Regions from separate parts of the Pseudomonas sp. GW821-FHT02A08 genome, predicted to be linked through region 2. Evidence: riboswitches for the same ligand, from Rfam matches in the RefSeq annotation. Region 2 holds a riboswitch; the other holds the start of a gene.

Region 1 (8,121 bases), on a different contig from region 2:
GTGTGCGTCTGCGTGACGACGCCACCTTTATCAACTACTACCCAGGCGCCAATGCCGCTGCACTCGGCTATGTCGAGCGGCTGTGCGAAGCCGACGCCGGCTGGACCGAAAGCCTGATCTACCTTTGGGGCAAGGACGGGGTAGGGCGTACGCACCTGTTGCAGGCCGCCTGCCTGCGCTTCGAGCAATTGGGCGAGCCGGCGGTGTATCTGCCGTTGGCCGAGCTGCTCGATCGCGGTATCGAAATCCTCGACAACCTGGAACAGTACGAACTGGTCTGCCTGGATGATTTGCAAGTGGTCGCCGGGCGAGCGGACTGGGAAGAGGCGCTGTTCCATCTGTTCAATCGCTTGCGCGACAGCGGTCGACGCTTGTTGATTGCCGCATCGACATCCCCGCGTGAGTTGCCGGTGAAGCTGGCGGATCTCAAGTCCCGCCTGACCCTGGCCTTGATCTTCCAGATGCGCCCGCTGTCCGATGAGGACAAGCTGCGCGCCCTGCAATTGCGCGCATCCCGTCGTGGCCTGCATCTGACCGATGAAGTCGGGCATTTCATTCTGACTCGCGGTACCCGCAGCATGAGTGCGCTTTTCGAACTGCTCGAGCGTCTCGATCAGGCTTCCCTCCAGGCTCAGCGCAAGCTGACAATCCCGTTTTTGAAAGAAACCCTCGGCTGGTAAACCCGCTACAACCGGGGCTTTTAGCCGGTTCGGCATCTTTCAGGCGCCAGAAATCCCGCTTTCCTGCAAGGTTGCAGGCCGCGTGCATGTTTAAAATGGGCTTAAGCGCTTAGATGTAAACGAGAAACGGATAAGTCACAAAAAGATCGATTGAATTTGCAAATGAGGTTGATAGCGGGCATAGTCTCGGCTTCTTTACAACTTTCAGCCACGGTCGTGCCCATGCTAAATCGCTTCGCACCCCTCGTGCCTCTCGCACTCGTTACCCTGTTGTTCGGTTGCGCCGCCCACACTCCAGTGGCCCGGCAAGCTCCGCAACAGCAGGTTCAAAACTCCGTTACTGCCCAGTCTTCGGCTCTCTTTCAAGAAGAACTGGCTACCGAAAAAGAACTCGCAGACTTCGCTGGCGGCAAGTCCTACCAGCTTCCGGTCCTGGCCGACAGCATCCTCGAACGTGGCATGTCCCTGATCGGTACCCGTTACCGTTTCGGCGGTACTTCTGAAGCCGGCTTCGATTGCAGTGGTTTCATCGGTTACCTGTTCCGCGAAGAAGCGGGCATGAACCTGCCACGTTCCACCCGCGAAATGATCAACGTGGACGCTCCGCTGGTCTCGCGCAGCAAGCTTGAGCCGGGCGACCTGCTGTTCTTTGCCACCAACGGTCGTCGTGGTCGCGTCAGTCACGCCGGGATCTACCTGGGTGACAATCAGTTCATCCACTCCAGCAGCCGCCGCAGCGGTGGTGTGCGCATCGATAGCCTGGGTGACAGCTACTGGAGCAAGACCTTCATCGAAGCCAAGCGCGCCCTGGCAATGGCACCTAACGCGTCGCCAATCGTCACTGCACGTAAATAAGCGGACATTTTGTAAGGCGAACTTAAAGTCTTACTTGAAGTTTGTCGTGTAGCCGCTAGAATCTTGATCTACAAATGATGGCAAACCGCCTGCGTCCTGCGCAGGCGGTTTTCTTTTCTGCGCTCCCCGCGGAAAAAGCCGCAGCCAGATCAGGATGTTCTGCTTATGACGACGTCGGCCCGCCTCGCAATCATGTTCTTCGCAGCACTGCTCAGTGCCTGCGCCAGCCGCACACCGCCTCCTGCGCCGGTGGTTCGCGCTCCCATCGTATTTGGTTCCTCACAAGCGTTTTCGCCCGAAGCGGAAGACGTGCTGTTTCGCGCGCTCGGGCTGGTGGGCACGCCTTATCGCTGGGGTGGCAATACGCCGGATTCCGGGTTTGATTGCAGCGGCCTGATCGCCTACGTGTACCGCGATGTCGCCGGTATTGCCCTGCCGCGCACCACTCGCGAGATGATCTCCATGCAAGCGGCGAATGTGGGCAAGGAAGGCCTGCAGACCGGCGACCTGCTTTTCTTCGCCACCAATGGCGGTTCCCAGGTCAGTCACGCCGGCATCTACGTGGGAGAAGGGCGTTTCGTCCACGCGCCGGCCACCGGCGGCACTGTGAAGCTCGACAGCCTGTCCAAGGCGTATTGGCAAAAAGCTTACCTGAGCGCCAAGCGTGTTCTGCAGCCTGAACATCTGGCGCGCAACCCGTAACGTTCGGAGCTGCCGGTCATGACTGCTCGCACGCTTAATCTCGACGACAACCTGTACCAATACCTTCTCGATGTTTCCCTGCGTGAAACACCCTTGCTCAAGCGCTTGCGCGATGAGACCCAGGCGCTGCCGATGGCTCGCTGGCAGGTGGCGCCTGAGCAGGGGCAGTTTCTTGCCCTGCTGGTGAAGCTGACGGGGGCCAGGCGCTTGCTCGAAGTCGGCACCTTTACCGGTTATAGCGCGCTGTGCATGGCGGCGGCGTTGCCCGCTGACGGTTCGCTGATTTGCTGTGACATCCCCGGTGACTACAACGCCATCGCACGGGGCTACTGGCAGGAAGCGGGGCTCGCCGGGCGGATCGACCTGCGACTGGCCCCGGCGCTGGAAACCCTCGCCGGGCTTGAGCGGCAAGGACAGGCCGAGCAGTTCGACCTGGTGTTCATTGATGCCGACAAGGCCAACTACCCGGCTTATCTGGAGCACGCCCTGCGTTTGCTGCGGGTTGGTGGGCTGGCGGTGTTCGATAACACCCTGTGGAGCGGGCGCGTGCTCGAGGCCAGCCCCGAGAGTGCGGACACCCGGGCGATCCAGGCGCTCAATCGGGCATTGAAGGACGATGTGCGGGTGGATTTGTCGTTGTTGCCGTTGGGTGACGGGCTCACTCTCTGTCGCAAACGCTAGAACCCTGTGGGAGCGGGCTTGCTCGCGAAGGCGGTGTATCGGTCAACGGATGTGGCGTCTGACATTGCGCATTCGCGAGCAAGCCCGCTCCCACAGGTTAGGTGACCTATTTTCCTGCCGACACCCGCCACACCTTGTTCCCCACATCATCAGCCACCAACAGGTCACCCTGCCGGTCGATCACCACGCCCACCGGGCGGCCCATGGCCTGTTCCTTGTCGTTGAGGAAGCCGGTGAGCACGTCAACCGGTTTTCCCACCGGTTTGCCTGCGCTGAACGGCACGAAAATCACTTTGTAGCCACTGTGGGGTTTGCGGTTCCATGAGCCGTGCTGACCGATGAATGCCCCTTGAGTGAAAGGCGCCGGCAGCTTGCTGTTTTCGGCGAAGGTCAGGCCCAGTGATGCCGTGTGCGGGCCGACGGCGTAGTCCGGGGCGATGGCCTTGGCCACCAGGTCGGGGTTTTGCGGCTCGACGCGAATATCCACATGCTGACCGTAGTAACTGTACGGCCAGCCATAAAAAGCGCCGTCTTTCACCGAAGTGATGTAGTCCGGCACCAGGTCACTGCCGATTTCATCCCGCTCGTTGACCGCAGTCCACAGCGCGCCACTGTGCGGTTCCCAGGCCATGCCGTTGGGGTTGCGCAGGCCGGAGGCGAAGATACGGTGCTGGCCGGTGGCACGATCCACTTCCCAGATCGCTGCGCGACCTTCTTCCTTGTCCATGCCGTGTTCGGCGACGTTGCTGTTGGAACCCACGGTGACGTAGAGCTTGCTGCCGTCCTTGCTGGCGATGACGTTTTTGGTCCAGTGGTGGTTCAGCGGTCCGCCGGGCAAATCGACCACTTTGACGGGTTGCGACTTGATCGCCGTGTCGCCGGTTTCATAGTGGAATCGCAACAAGCGATCAGTATTGGCAACGTACAGATTTTTGCCGACCAGTGTCATGCCAAACGGCGAGTTGAGGTTTTGCAGAAACACGGTTCGGGTTTCCGCGATGCCGTCGTGATCCTTGTCCCGTAGCAACGTGATGCGGTTCGGGCTGGGCACGGCAGAGCCGGCACGCCCCATGACTTTCTTCATGACCCAACCGCGAATGCCATTACCGTCTTCGGGTTTGGGTGGTGCGGCGGTTTCCGCCACCAGCACATCGCCATTGGGCAGCACATAAAGCCAGCGCGGGTGATCCAGGTGTTCGGCAAAAGCGGCCACTTGGGTGCCATTGGCGGCGATGGGCTTTGCACCCTCCGGCCAGCCAATGGCGGGTGCAATGTTCACGGTCGGAACCAGTGTCTTGTTGGGTTCTGGTAGTCGGGGTGACGGGCCGGTACCGTCGGAGACTTGCAGGCGGGAGGTCTCGCCACAAGCGGCGAGCCCTCCGCTGAGCGCGATAACGAGAACGAGCGGGGGCGTGCGCATGCTGGTCTTCCCTATGAATGCCTTGTTCTAATCATAGAGAAGGGTTGTCGTGCGATGGTTCAACCCTTAGCCGCGGGCTTCCTTGAACAGCACCGCAACGCCGGGGTGATAGTTGCCGGCTTCGTTGCGCAACTTGCGGTAGGCATAAGGGAAATACCAGGCGACAGCGCAGGTGTGTTCCTTTTGCAGGTCGTCGACCATGTCCTGGAGTTCTTCCGGTGTGGCGCCCTGCTGGGCTTTTTGCGGGGCGACGAACAGGCAGCCGAGTTTCAGGTCGCTGGCGTGGCTCAGGCGCTTTGCATCGCTGGCGATGTCGAGCAGGGCCTGGGTCAGGTTGAGGCTGTTGACCCGTGGCCAGCGCTGGCTGGTCTGGATGTAGGCGCGGGTTTCGGACGAAGCCAGGAGCAGGTCGGCGCGGCTGTTGCGTTCGCCTTCTTCGGTCTGCTTGCGGGTGGGCGTCTGTTGCAGCGTGACCATCTCGGCCATCCAGGCGGCGGCGGACAGCAGTCCGAGATTGGCCTTTTCGTCGTGCCAGTACGGTGTGTCGCCATCGCCGCGGACGGCGTTGTAACGGTCGATGCATTCGAACCAGTGTTCGAGCACCGGGCGCAGGAATTCCAGCTTTGGATTGCTGATGATCATGCCTTGCATGGGCTCACCCTTGTTGTTGTGTTGTGGGGTTGTGGCTCTTTGATATCACCGCTGAGAGCGTGGCACAAGATTGACGTCAGTTTATTGATTGATGGCAGTTATTCGGTCGTTGGCCTCCCGGCTTTAATTGACGCTCCACCCCCAACCCTCTAACCTTCGCGGCTTGTTTCAGGTGCTCTGTGACTTGGGTCGACAGAGTGAAACAGGGAAGCCGGTGAGTGAGTCCTTCTGTTGGTCGAAGGCCCGCAATTCCGGCGCTGCCCCCGCAACGGTAAATGAGTGAAAACTGTGTGTGATGCCACTGTGTCGATTCGATGCGGGAAGGCGCACGGTCTGGCCCCGCGCCACTCATGAGCCCGGAGACCGGCCTGATTCATCCAGCGGCATCACGGTGGGCGATGCCAGGCTTTTTGCCTTCTATTGTTGTGCCTGCCCGCCGTTATTCCAGCCTCAACGGAGAGCTCCCCCATGACTGATACCCCTGATCGTGACGAACGCCACCTGGCGCGCATGCAGCGCAAAAAAGCCGTGATCGACGAGCGCATCGCCAATTCCCCGAACGAGTGTGGCCTGCTGCTGGTGCTGACCGGCAACGGCAAGGGCAAGAGCAGCTCGGCCTTCGGCATGCTTGCCCGCGCCATGGGGCACGGCATGCAATGTGGCGTGGTGCAGTTCATCAAGGGCCGCAACAGCACGGGCGAAGAGTTGTTCTTCCGACGCTTTCCCGAGCAGGTGCGTTTTCATGTGATGGGCGAAGGCTTTACCTGGGAAACCCAGGACCGCCAGCGCGACATCGCCGCCGCCGAAGCCGCCTGGGCGGTGTCCCGGGAACTGCTGCGCGATCCTTCCATCGGCCTGGTGGTGCTGGATGAGCTCAATATCGCCCTCAAGCACGGCTACCTCGATCTCGATCAAGTGCTCAGCGACTTGCAGGCCCGGCCACCGATGCAACACGTGGTGGTCACCGGTCGTGCCGCCAAGCCGGAAATGATCGAGATGGCCGACACCGTCACCGAGATGGGCGTGATCAAACACGCCTTCCAGGCCGGGATCAAAGCGCAGAAAGGCGTCGAACTGTGAACCAGCCTCGTCATTGCCCGGCGGTACTGATTGCCGCGCCAGCTTCCGGCCAGGGCAAGACCACCGTCACCGCGGCACTGGCCCGATTGCATCGCAATCAGGGGCGCAAGGTCCGTGTGTTCAAGTGCGGCCCCGACTTTCTCGACCCGATGATCCTCGAACGCGCCAGCGGTGCGCCGGTGTATCAACTGGACATGTGGATGGTCGGCGAGCAGGAAAGTCGCCGGTTGTTGTGGGAAGCCGCCGCTGAAGCCGACCTGATCCTGATCGAAGGCGTCATGGGGTTGTTCGACGGCACGCCATCGAGTGCCGACCTGGCGCGGCATTTCGGTGTGCCGGTGCTGGGGGTGATCGATGGCACGGCCATGGCCCAGACCTTTGGCGCATTGGCCCTGGGGTTGGCGCGTTATCAGCCGGACTTGCCGTTCGCCGGCGTGCTGGCCAATCGTGTCGGTACGCTGCGCCACGCGCAACTGCTCGAGGGTAGCCTGACTGAAGGCTTGCGCTGGTACGGCGCGCTGTCCCGGGAAACCGGGATCGAGTTGCCGAGCCGGCACCTGGGGCTGGTGCAGGCCAGTGAGTTGAACGATCTCGACTTGCGCCTGGATGCGGCAGCCGATGCCCTGGCAAGCAGTTGCGAGGTCGCGCTGCCGCCGGCGGTCGAGTTCGCCGCCCCTGATGTCATCGCGGCCGAACCGCTGCTGGCCGGCGTGCGCATTGCCGTCGCCCGCGATGAAGCCTTTGCGTTCACCTACGGCGCGAGCCTGGATCTGCTGCGGGCGATGGGCGCCGAACTGTCGTTCTTCTCGCCGATCCGCGACCGAGGGTTGCCGGAAGCGGACAGCCTGTATCTGCCGGGCGGTTACCCGGAACTGCACCATGTTGCGCTGGCGCAAAACACCGCGATGCTCGACGCGATCCGCGCCCACCACCGGGCGGGCAAACCCTTGCTCGCCGAGTGTGGCGGCATGCTGTATCTGCTCGACTCCCTGACCGACGTCGAGGGCACTCGCGCCGAACTGGTTGGCTTGCTGGCCGGTGATGCGGTCATGCAAAAGCGACTGGCAGCGCTGGCGTTGCAAGCGGTGGAATTGCCGGAAGGCTCGCTGCGCGGGCACACCTATCACCATTCGCTGACCACCACTGAACTGGCGCCGATTGCCCGTGGCTTGAGCCCTAACGGCGGGCGCGGAGCGGAGGCGGTCTACCGTGAGGGGCGGATGACTGCCTCTTATGTGCACTTTTATTTTCCGTCCAATCCGCAAGCAGTTGCCGCACTGTTTGCGCCCGGCCTTGAAACCGCCATCGCTGGCAAGCCAGCTCCCACAGTGGGCGGTGTAATGCCTGTAGAAATGCAATCCCTGGTGGGAGCGGGCTTGCTCGCGAAGAGGCCATGACCGACAACGCATTCTCCGAAGCCGAACGCGCAGCGGTCTACCGCGCCATCGCCGAGCGCCGCGACATGCGCCACTTCAGCGGCGGCACCGTCGAGCCCGAATTGCTGCGGCGCCTGCTCGAGGCCGCACACCAGGCCCCCAGTGTCGGCCTGATGCAGCCTTGGCGCTTTATCCGAATCAGCGATCGCGCCTTGCGCGGGCAAATCCAGGCCCTGGTGGAAGAAGAGCGCATCCGCACCGCCGAAGCCCTGGGTGAGCGCAGCGATGAGTTCATGAAGCTCAAGGTCGAAGGTATCAACGATTGCGCCGAGGTGCTGGTCGCCGCACTGATGGACGACCGCGAGCAGCATATCTTTGGTCGCCGCACCTTGCCGGAAATGGACATGGCTTCGTTGTCCTGCGCGATCCAGAACCTGTGGTTGGCGTCCCGAGCCGAAGGGCTGGGGATGGGTTGGGTGTCGCTGTTCGAACCCCAGGCACTGGCGGACCTGTTGAGGTTGCCGCCCGGTGCCAAGCCGCTGGCCGTGCTGTGCCTGGGACCGGTGAAGGCGTTCTATCCGGCGCCGATGCTGGTGCTCGAAGGCTGGGCACAGGCGCGTGCGCTGCATGAATTGCTGTATGAAAACTATTGGGGAGTGAGTCAATGAGTGTGGCG
Region 2 (8,121 bases):
CCGTGGGCCAGTGTGTCGTGGTCAGATCGCCACGGACGTGATTCGCGATAATTTCTGGGCGCTGTTCCAGGCACCTGAACACGACCTCTACATCACCGACCCGAACTATCGCGGGCAAGCCACGCCCTTGCTGGCGATGCCGGGGCAGAATGATGATGTCGGCAGCGTCCTGACCCTGTGGCACGACTACCGCGACAAACGCAACGAATACGAGGCCCTGCGCCGCGACAGTTACGCCGACGAGCCCGCACCGAGCTGGTCGACCCTGTGGGCCGGCAACGACAACGCATTGCTGAGCATCTTTCGCCATTTCGACAGCGCTTCGGTGACCAAAGGCCTGATCGGCGAAGTACCGCAGACGATGTGGCTGTTCGACTATCCGCTGCTGGAGCGCACCTACTATCAACTGGCAGTCAATTTTGATGTGTTCGGCAACGTGTCCCATCAGGCCCAGACGCGCCTGTATTTCGACCTGATCCGTAATGGCGCCGAGCAGAATTTCCTGCGCCTGATGCCCGCCGATTCGCGGGAGGGCTACCTCGACGACTGGTATCAGAACAGTGGCAAATTCAAGATGTGGCTGGACTACGAGTCCATCGACGATGACAAGCCGACCGCGCTGAAGCTTGATCCGCAGGATCCCAAGCGCGACTTTGCCATGCAATTGCTCACCCGTTATGGCGACCTCAATGCCAGGCCCGACCCGATCAACCGTTGCGACGGCGCCTATTGCTCGCGGCCGAACATTGATCCGGACCTGCAAAATGCCGAGCAGGTGTTGAGCCGCCTGACTTCGCGTCCGGCGGCGGGGTTGAAAGTGATTGATCAACTGCCAGAAGCGACCATGCTGCGTATCGAAACCGGCAGCGGCAAGCGTGAGGTCTACAGCCTGCTGCGCAACCGGGCCCACAGCAACGTGGCGTTCCTGCTTGGCGAATCGCTGCGCTATCAGCCGGGGCTCGACACCCTGACGATTTTCCCGGGTGTGCTCAGCAGCTACCCGAACTTCATGTTCAACATTCCGGCCGGGCAAGTGCCGGCGTTTGTGGATGCGATGGAGAACGCCAAGGATAGCGACAGCTTTGAGAAAATCGTCGAACGTTGGGGAATACGCCGTAGTCATCCGCAATTCTGGCTGTATTTCCATGACCTGAGCCGCTACATCCAGGAGACCGATCCGGTGGAAGAGGGCGTGCTGGACATGAACCGCTACGAGAACCTCTGAAACACCGCAAACCTCCTGTGGGAGCGGGCTTGCTCGCGAAAGCGGAGTGTCAGTCGCAATTGATTCGCCTGACACTCTGCTTTCGCGAGCAAGCCCGCTCCCACAATTCTTTCCCGACAAAAATACTAGGACTTTGTCCGGCGCGTCGATTGGCGTAAACTGCGCCCAAGCCTGCGAGGAGTTTCCATGACCGCTATTACCATCACCGACGCCGCCCACGATTACCTGGCTGATCTGCTCTCCAAGCAGAACACCCCGGGCATCGGCATCCGCGTCTTCATCACCCAGCCTGGCACCCAGTACGCCGAAACCTGCATTGCCTACTGCAAGCCGGGCGAAGAAAAACCCGAAGACACCGCGCTGGGGCTCAAAAGCTTCACCGCGTACATCGACCACTTCAGCGAAGCCTTCCTGGACGATGCCGTTGTCGACTACGCCACCGACCGCATGGGCGGCCAGCTGACCATCAAGGCGCCAAACGCCAAGGTTCCGATGGTCAACGCCGACAGCCCGGTCAACGAGCGCATCAACTACTACCTGCAAACCGAGATCAACCCGGGGCTGGCCAGCCACGGCGGTCAGGTCAGCCTGATCGACGTGGTCGAGGACGGCATCGCTGTCCTGCAGTTTGGTGGGGGGTGCCAGGGTTGCGGCCAGGCCGACGTGACGCTCAAGGAAGGCATCGAGCGCACCTTGCTCGAGCGTATTCCCGAGCTCAAGGGCGTTCGCGACGTAACCGACCACACGCAGAAAGAAAACGCCTACTACTAAGGTGTTCGCTGCGGTATAGAAAAACGGCGCCCCGTGAGCGCCGTTTTTTTATGGGCTGAATTCGCTGACGTCTTCGCGAGCAAGCCCGCTCCCACAGTAAATTTTCAGCGACCAACGATTTTGTGTCCGGCAAGATCCAGTGTGGGAGCGGGCTTGCTCGCGAAGAGGGCCTTATGGACGATAGATATGCGCATGCCCCGCGCGATACAGCGACGATTCACTAAAATGCTCACTGCCCAGCACCCGACCCACCAGAATCAACGCCGTACGGCGAAAGCCCTTGGCTTCAACCTTCCCGGCAATATCCTCGAGCGTGCCCACCACCCAATCCTGATCCGGCCAGCTTGCGCGGTGAACCACTGCAATCGGGCAATCGGCGCCGTAATGGGGCAGCAGTTCCTCAACGATCTTCGCCAGGTGATTGACCCCCAAATGAATCGCCATGGTCGCGCCGTGTTGCGCCAGGCTGGAGAACTCCTCTCCGGGAGGCATGGCGGTCTTGTCGGCGTAGCGGGTCAGGATCACGCTCTGCGAAATGTCCGGCAGGGTCAGCTCCGCGCCCAAGAGCGCCGCACAAGCGGCTGTAGCGGTCACGCCAGGGACGATTTCGAATGCAATGCCAAGCTCACGCAGATAGCGAATCTGCTCGCCAATGGCGCCATACAGGCTCGGATCGCCGGAGTGCACCCGGGCCACATCCTGGCCTTTGGCGTGGGCGCTCTTGATCAGGTCGATGATCTGTTCCAGGTGCAGTTCGGCGCTGTTGACCACTTGTTCGGCACAGTGACCTTCCAGTACGGCGGCCGGTACCAGGGAGCCGGCATAAATGATCACCGGGCAGCTGCGAATCAGCCGCTGGCCCTTGACGGTAATCAGTTCGGGGTCGCCGGGACCTGCGCCAATGAAGTAGACGGTCATGGTCGGTTCCTGTGGGGAAATAGAGGCTGAACAGGGCTTCAGATGAAGAATGTTCATGATCAAAGGCGGGGATTATCGGTTTTTTACGCAGCGCCGGCCAATGCCAGGGTTGCCTGAGCGTATTTTTGTCGTGGAATCAGCAGTTTTGCCGGGCCCTGGGCCAGTTGTTCCGCCAGGGCCAGTGCGGCGCTTTCCGCCACGCCGTAGCAACCGGTGCGTTCAAACGCTATTTGCGATTGATGGCTGAGTTGCGGCTCATAAGCGGCCAGTTGTTCACTGCTGAAATACTTCAATTCCAGTCCAAGCTGCTGAGCCAGTTCGATCAGTGCAGGTTCGTCGCGCTTCGAATCGATGCTGGCCAGCGCCTTGATTTCATGACGAGCAATCTGGTGCGCCTCCAACGCCTGATCGAGCAGCGCGAGCAACGTGCTGACGGGGCAGCCCCGTTGGCAGCCCAGGCCGACCACCAGGGTCGGCGCTGTGCTGACGTCAGTCATGCGTGGTATTGGCCATCGCTTTTGCGACGGAACAACCAGGCGCTGATAAGGCCCAGGGCCAGCCAGAACGCCACGTTGGTCAGATGCGAAGCGATTTTGAACTGGGTTTCCAACGCCTCTGGAGCAAGCATCGAATGCACTTGCGGTTGCGGCGCGCCAATCACATGGGGAACGGCAAGGATCGCCACACCGAGGACTTTCATCAGCCAGTGACGGCTGAACACGAACAGCGAGATACCGACGGCGGTGGAGGCGGCGGTACCGATCCACCACAGTTGCCGTTGTGCCAGGTCGGCGGCGGCAGTGCCGGGCAATTCAGGTGGCAGGCCGAGGGTCGGCGCGAGCACGAAGGTCGCGTAACCGGCCAGGCCCCAGAGCAGGCCCTGGGAGGTTTTGGTTGGCGCACGCAAGGTGTACAGGCCGGCCAGCATCAGGGCGAAACCGACAGCTACCACCAGGTTGCCGCCGGTGGTGGACAGCACGCGCTGCCAGCCGTCTTCCGGCTCCCAGGCTTGTGCATCGTGAGTGTGGGCAGCCATCGCACCGTCGGCGTGCTCATGCATTTCAACAGCGGCCGGTTCGGATTTTTCGTAGGTCTCGGCCTGCAAAATCAGCGGTGCGACCCAGAAGCTTTGCAGCAGGGTCAGCAACAGGGCGGCCAGCAGCCCGGTGAAACCTGCGGTTTGCGCAATACGCTTGATCATGTCGACAGCTCTCAATGGCACGGGAACGCGGAGCTGTGGCGGGTATCGTGGGCGGCGTTGTGCACCGCTTCGATGTGCGAGAAACCGGCGAAATACACAAGGCTTGCGCCCAGAATCGACGCGCAGACGGCGGCGGTCAGACGTTGGGTCAGGGTTGAGGTGGTGCTCGCGGATGTGTGTTCGGCGCTGCTGATGATCGACATGGCGTATCCCTCTGGTCTGTCAGCGGGGAATAAGAGCGCATGCAAACCCCCGCACGACCAGGCGCGCAGAGGTTCAAACAGCGCCCGCCCACCGCGGGTTTGTTGGTTCAGTGATCGTACTGGTCACTTTGTGTTGCGGGCCGGTCTCCGGGCTCACGAGGGGCAAAGGCTTGGGCCTGAACCTGAAAACATCACCTTCCCATGCCTTGGGGGCACAGTGGATCTGACGCTTCGCTCGCTTACCGTTGCGGGGGCAGCACCGGACTGACATGGCTTAAGAGTAAAGCACATGATTCACCGGTTTCCCGTTTCACCCTGTGAAGGGCACCCGTAACAAGGTGTGTAGGAGAGCATGGGCGGGGGTTGGGCGTCAATTGGCAAGGGTTCTCAACTCGAAACCGAGTCGCTTTCTTCGCGAGCAAGCCCGCTCCCACACTTGACCCTTTTCCCCTGCAAGAACCCGATCAAATGTGGGAGCGGCGGTGCGGCGATCCGACTTGCTCGCGAAGGGCACACCGCAGAAGTCACGTGAACATTGACCCGCCCCAAGACCATGCGTAGCCTTGCGCTCTCGAGGTTCTTCGGTATTTGCCGAAGCTAAGAAGGGAACGCGGTCGATGCCGCGGCTGCCCCCGCAACTGTGAACGGTGATGTTCGTTGCCACGCCACTGCAGGCTCAATCCATGAGGCCGGCGGGAAGGCGCAGCGAATGCCAGGCTCAAGGCCGGCACACCGTCAGCCAGGAGACCTGCCTCGTTACAGATTCTCACTTTCAACCGGGCGGGGTGATCCGGTGGCGAACTCTTCAGGCACGCGACCCCGCGTTGCCGGTCGTCGTCCCGCATGCCCGCCACCTAAGCCATAGGGCATCCGATGAAAACACTGGCCAAACTCCCCGTCACCATCGTCACCGGCTTTCTCGGCTCGGGCAAGACCACGCTGCTGCGGCACATGCTCGACAACGCCCAGGGGCGCCGCATCGCGGTGATCGTCAACGAATTCGGCGAGTTGGGCATCGACGGCGAAATCCTCAAGCAGTGCTCCATCGGTTGCACCGAAGAAGAAGCCAACGGCCGTGTCTATGAGCTGGCCAACGGCTGCCTGTGCTGCACTGTCCAGGAAGAATTCTTCCCGGTGATGCGCGAACTGGTGGCCCGTCGCGGCGATCTGGACCACATTCTGATCGAAACCTCCGGTCTGGCCCTGCCCAAGCCGCTGGTGCAAGCCTTCCAGTGGCCGGAAATCCGCAGCGCCTGCACGGTGGACGCGGTGATCACCGTGGTCGACAGCCCGGCCGTGGCCGCCGGCACCTTTGCCGCGTTCCCGGATCAAGTCGACGCCCAACGCAAGCTCGACCCGAACCTGGACCACGAATCGCCACTGCACGAACTGTTCGCCGACCAACTGGCCAGCGCCGACCTGGTGATTCTCAACAAAACCGACCTGATCAACCCGGCGGACCTGGCCCGTGTACGCCTGGAAGTCGCCGAGGAATTGCCGCCAGCGGTGAAAATCGTCGAAGCCAGTAGCGGTCGCCTGCCGCTGGACGTGCTGATCGGCCTGGGTGCAGGCTCCGAAGAGCACATCGACAGCCGTCACAGCCACCACGACCATCACCACGATGGCGACGACGATCATGATGACCACGATCACGATGCCTTCGATTCGATCTCCATCGAACTGCCGCAAGCCGACGAAAGCCTGCTGCTGGATGCGCTGACCCAATTGGTGGTCCAGCACGGCATCCTGCGGGTCAAGGGTTTTGCGGCAATCCCGAACAAACCGATGCGCTTGCTGATCCAGGGCGTGGGCACGCGTTTTGATAAGCACTTCGACCGCCAGTGGGGCGCCGAAGAAGCACGCGTAACCCGCCTGGTGCTGATCGGCCAGGAACTGGACGCCACTGTTCTCGAAGCGCAATTGCGCGCCGCGCTCAGCGTGTAAACCATGCACCTGCTCAGGACCCAGCCCGGCGGTTTCGTGTCGGAAGACAACATTGCCGACCTTGGACAAACCCCCGCCGAGCTGGTGGTCCTGTGCAGCGGCGATTCCAGCCTGGCGCTGCTTGCCGAAGCGGCGCAGCAATTGCCCGACGATTACCCGAGCGTGCGCCTGGCCAACCCGATGCAGGTGCAGAACCATGCCTCGGTCGATTTGTACGTCGATGAAGTGCTGCGTCACGCCAGGGTGATCCTGATTTCGCTGCACGGCGGCATCGCCTATTGGCGTTACGGCATCGAGCGCCTGGTGGAGCTGTCGCAGCGCGGCGTGCAGGTGATTCTGGTGCCGGGCGATGATCGCCCGGACCCGGAGCTCAGCGACCTGAGCACCGTCGGTGCCGAGGATCGCGACCGGCTCTGGCAGTTTCTGCGCCAGGGTGGCATGGGCAACGCCCTCGATTTCTTCCGCTGCCTGGCTAACCGCTGGCTGGTCCGTGATTACACTTGGGGCGAGCCGCAAACCCTGCCGCGCACGGCGGTTTACCATCCGCACAAACACTCCGCCGCGCTGAGCGACTGGCAGGCCGACTGGCACGCCGATCAACCGGTGGCGGCGGTGCTGTTCTACCGCTCGCATTTGCAGGCGGCGAACACCGCGTTCATTGATGTTTTTTGCCAACGATTGCAGGCGGCGGGGTTGAATCCATTGCCGATTGCGCTGGCCAGCCTGAAAGAACCCGGTTGTCTTTGCGTGGTCGAGGACTGGCTGGACGAGGCCAACGTCTCGGTGATTTTGAACACCACCGGCTTCGCCCAATCCAGTCCGGAAGCACCCCATCTGCGCCCGTTTCGCCGCAATATTCCGGTGATCCAGGCGATTTGCGCCCAAGACAACGAGCCCGGTTGGCGCGCCAGCGAACAGGGGCTTGGCCCCCGTGACCTGGCGATGCACATAGCCTTGCCTGAACTGGACGGACGCATCATCAGCCGCCCGATCAGTTTCAAGGACCTGGCGTGGCGCAGTGAGCGCAGTCAGTCGGATGTGGTGTGTTACCGGCCGCAAACGGAGCGCATGGATTTCGTGGCCGAACTGGCGCGGCGATGGGTCGATCTGGCGCGGGTACCCAATGCTGATAAACGCATTGCGTTGATTCTCGCCAATTACCCGACCCGCGACGGTCGCATCGGTAACGGCGTCGGCCTGGATACCCCGGCAACCGCGCTGAATATCCTGCGGGCACTGCATGCCGAAGGTTATCCATTACCGGCCGAGTTGCCGGACAGCGGCACCGCGCTGATCCAGCAGTTGCTGGGCGGCGTCAGCAACGACCTCGAGACCCTCGACCTGCGTCCGTGCCAGCAAAGCCTGGGGATGGATGACTATCTGGCGATGTTCAATGCCCTGCCCGAAGCCAACCGCACGGCGGTGCTTGAACGTTGGGGCGCACCGCAGAGCGACCCGATGTGTCGCAGCGGGCGGATGATGATCGCCGGCCTGCGTTTTGGCCTGATCTTCGTCGGCATTCAGCCGGCCCGGGGTTATCAGGTCGACCCGAGCGCGGTGTATCACGACCCGGACCTGGTGCCGCCCCACGGCTACCTGGCGTTCTACTTCTGGCTGCGCAACACCTACGGCGCCCACGGCGTGATCCACGTCGGCAAACACGGCAACCTCGAATGGCTGCCGGGCAAAGGTGTCGGGCTTTCGGAACACTGCTGGCCAGATGCTTTGCTCGGGCCGCTGCCGAACATCTATCCGTTCATCGTCAACGACCCGGGCGAGGGCGCCCAGGCCAAGCGGCGCACCCAGGCGGTGATCATCGATCACCTGATGCCACCGCTGACCCGCGCCGAAACCTACGG

What was found. Region 2 has a riboswitch for cobalamin ahead of cobW (cobalamin biosynthesis protein CobW). Riboswitches for the same ligand answer to the same signal wherever they lie in the genome.
Region 1: another riboswitch for cobalamin. It lies ahead of cobO (cob(I)yrinic acid a,c-diamide adenosyltransferase); the one in region 2 lies ahead of cobW (cobalamin biosynthesis protein CobW).

The regions. Positions count from the first base shown of each region.
Region 1 covers NZ_JBWKWD010000039.1:25,514-33,634, reverse strand. Annotated here, with positions in the region: gene hda (DnaA regulatory inactivator Hda) at 1-680, shown strand, start outside; gene AC07W4_RS22845 (C40 family peptidase) at 903-1,535, shown strand; gene AC07W4_RS22840 (C40 family peptidase) at 1,701-2,237, shown strand; gene AC07W4_RS22835 (O-methyltransferase) at 2,256-2,918, shown strand; gene AC07W4_RS22830 (PQQ-dependent sugar dehydrogenase) at 3,025-4,338, opposite strand; gene AC07W4_RS22825 (hypothetical protein) at 4,405-4,989, opposite strand; cobalamin riboswitch at 5,143-5,375, shown strand; gene cobO (cob(I)yrinic acid a,c-diamide adenosyltransferase) at 5,458-6,069, shown strand; gene AC07W4_RS22815 (cobyrinic acid a,c-diamide synthase CobB) at 6,066-7,466, shown strand; gene bluB (5,6-dimethylbenzimidazole synthase) at 7,463-8,113, shown strand; gene cbiB (adenosylcobinamide-phosphate synthase CbiB) at 8,110-8,121, shown strand, end outside.
Region 2 covers NZ_JBWKWD010000003.1:69,381-77,501, reverse strand. Annotated here, with positions in the region: gene AC07W4_RS03635 (fatty acid cis/trans isomerase) at 1-1,225, shown strand, start outside; gene nfuA (Fe-S biogenesis protein NfuA) at 1,412-1,996, shown strand; gene cobM (precorrin-4 C(11)-methyltransferase) at 2,168-2,914, opposite strand; gene AC07W4_RS03620 (cobalamin biosynthesis protein) at 2,998-3,411, opposite strand; gene AC07W4_RS03615 (CbtA family protein) at 3,408-4,115, opposite strand; gene AC07W4_RS03610 (CbtB domain-containing protein) at 4,127-4,318, opposite strand; cobalamin riboswitch at 4,440-4,665, opposite strand; cobalamin riboswitch at 4,876-5,088, shown strand; gene cobW (cobalamin biosynthesis protein CobW) at 5,192-6,262, shown strand; gene cobN (cobaltochelatase subunit CobN) at 6,266-8,121, shown strand, end outside.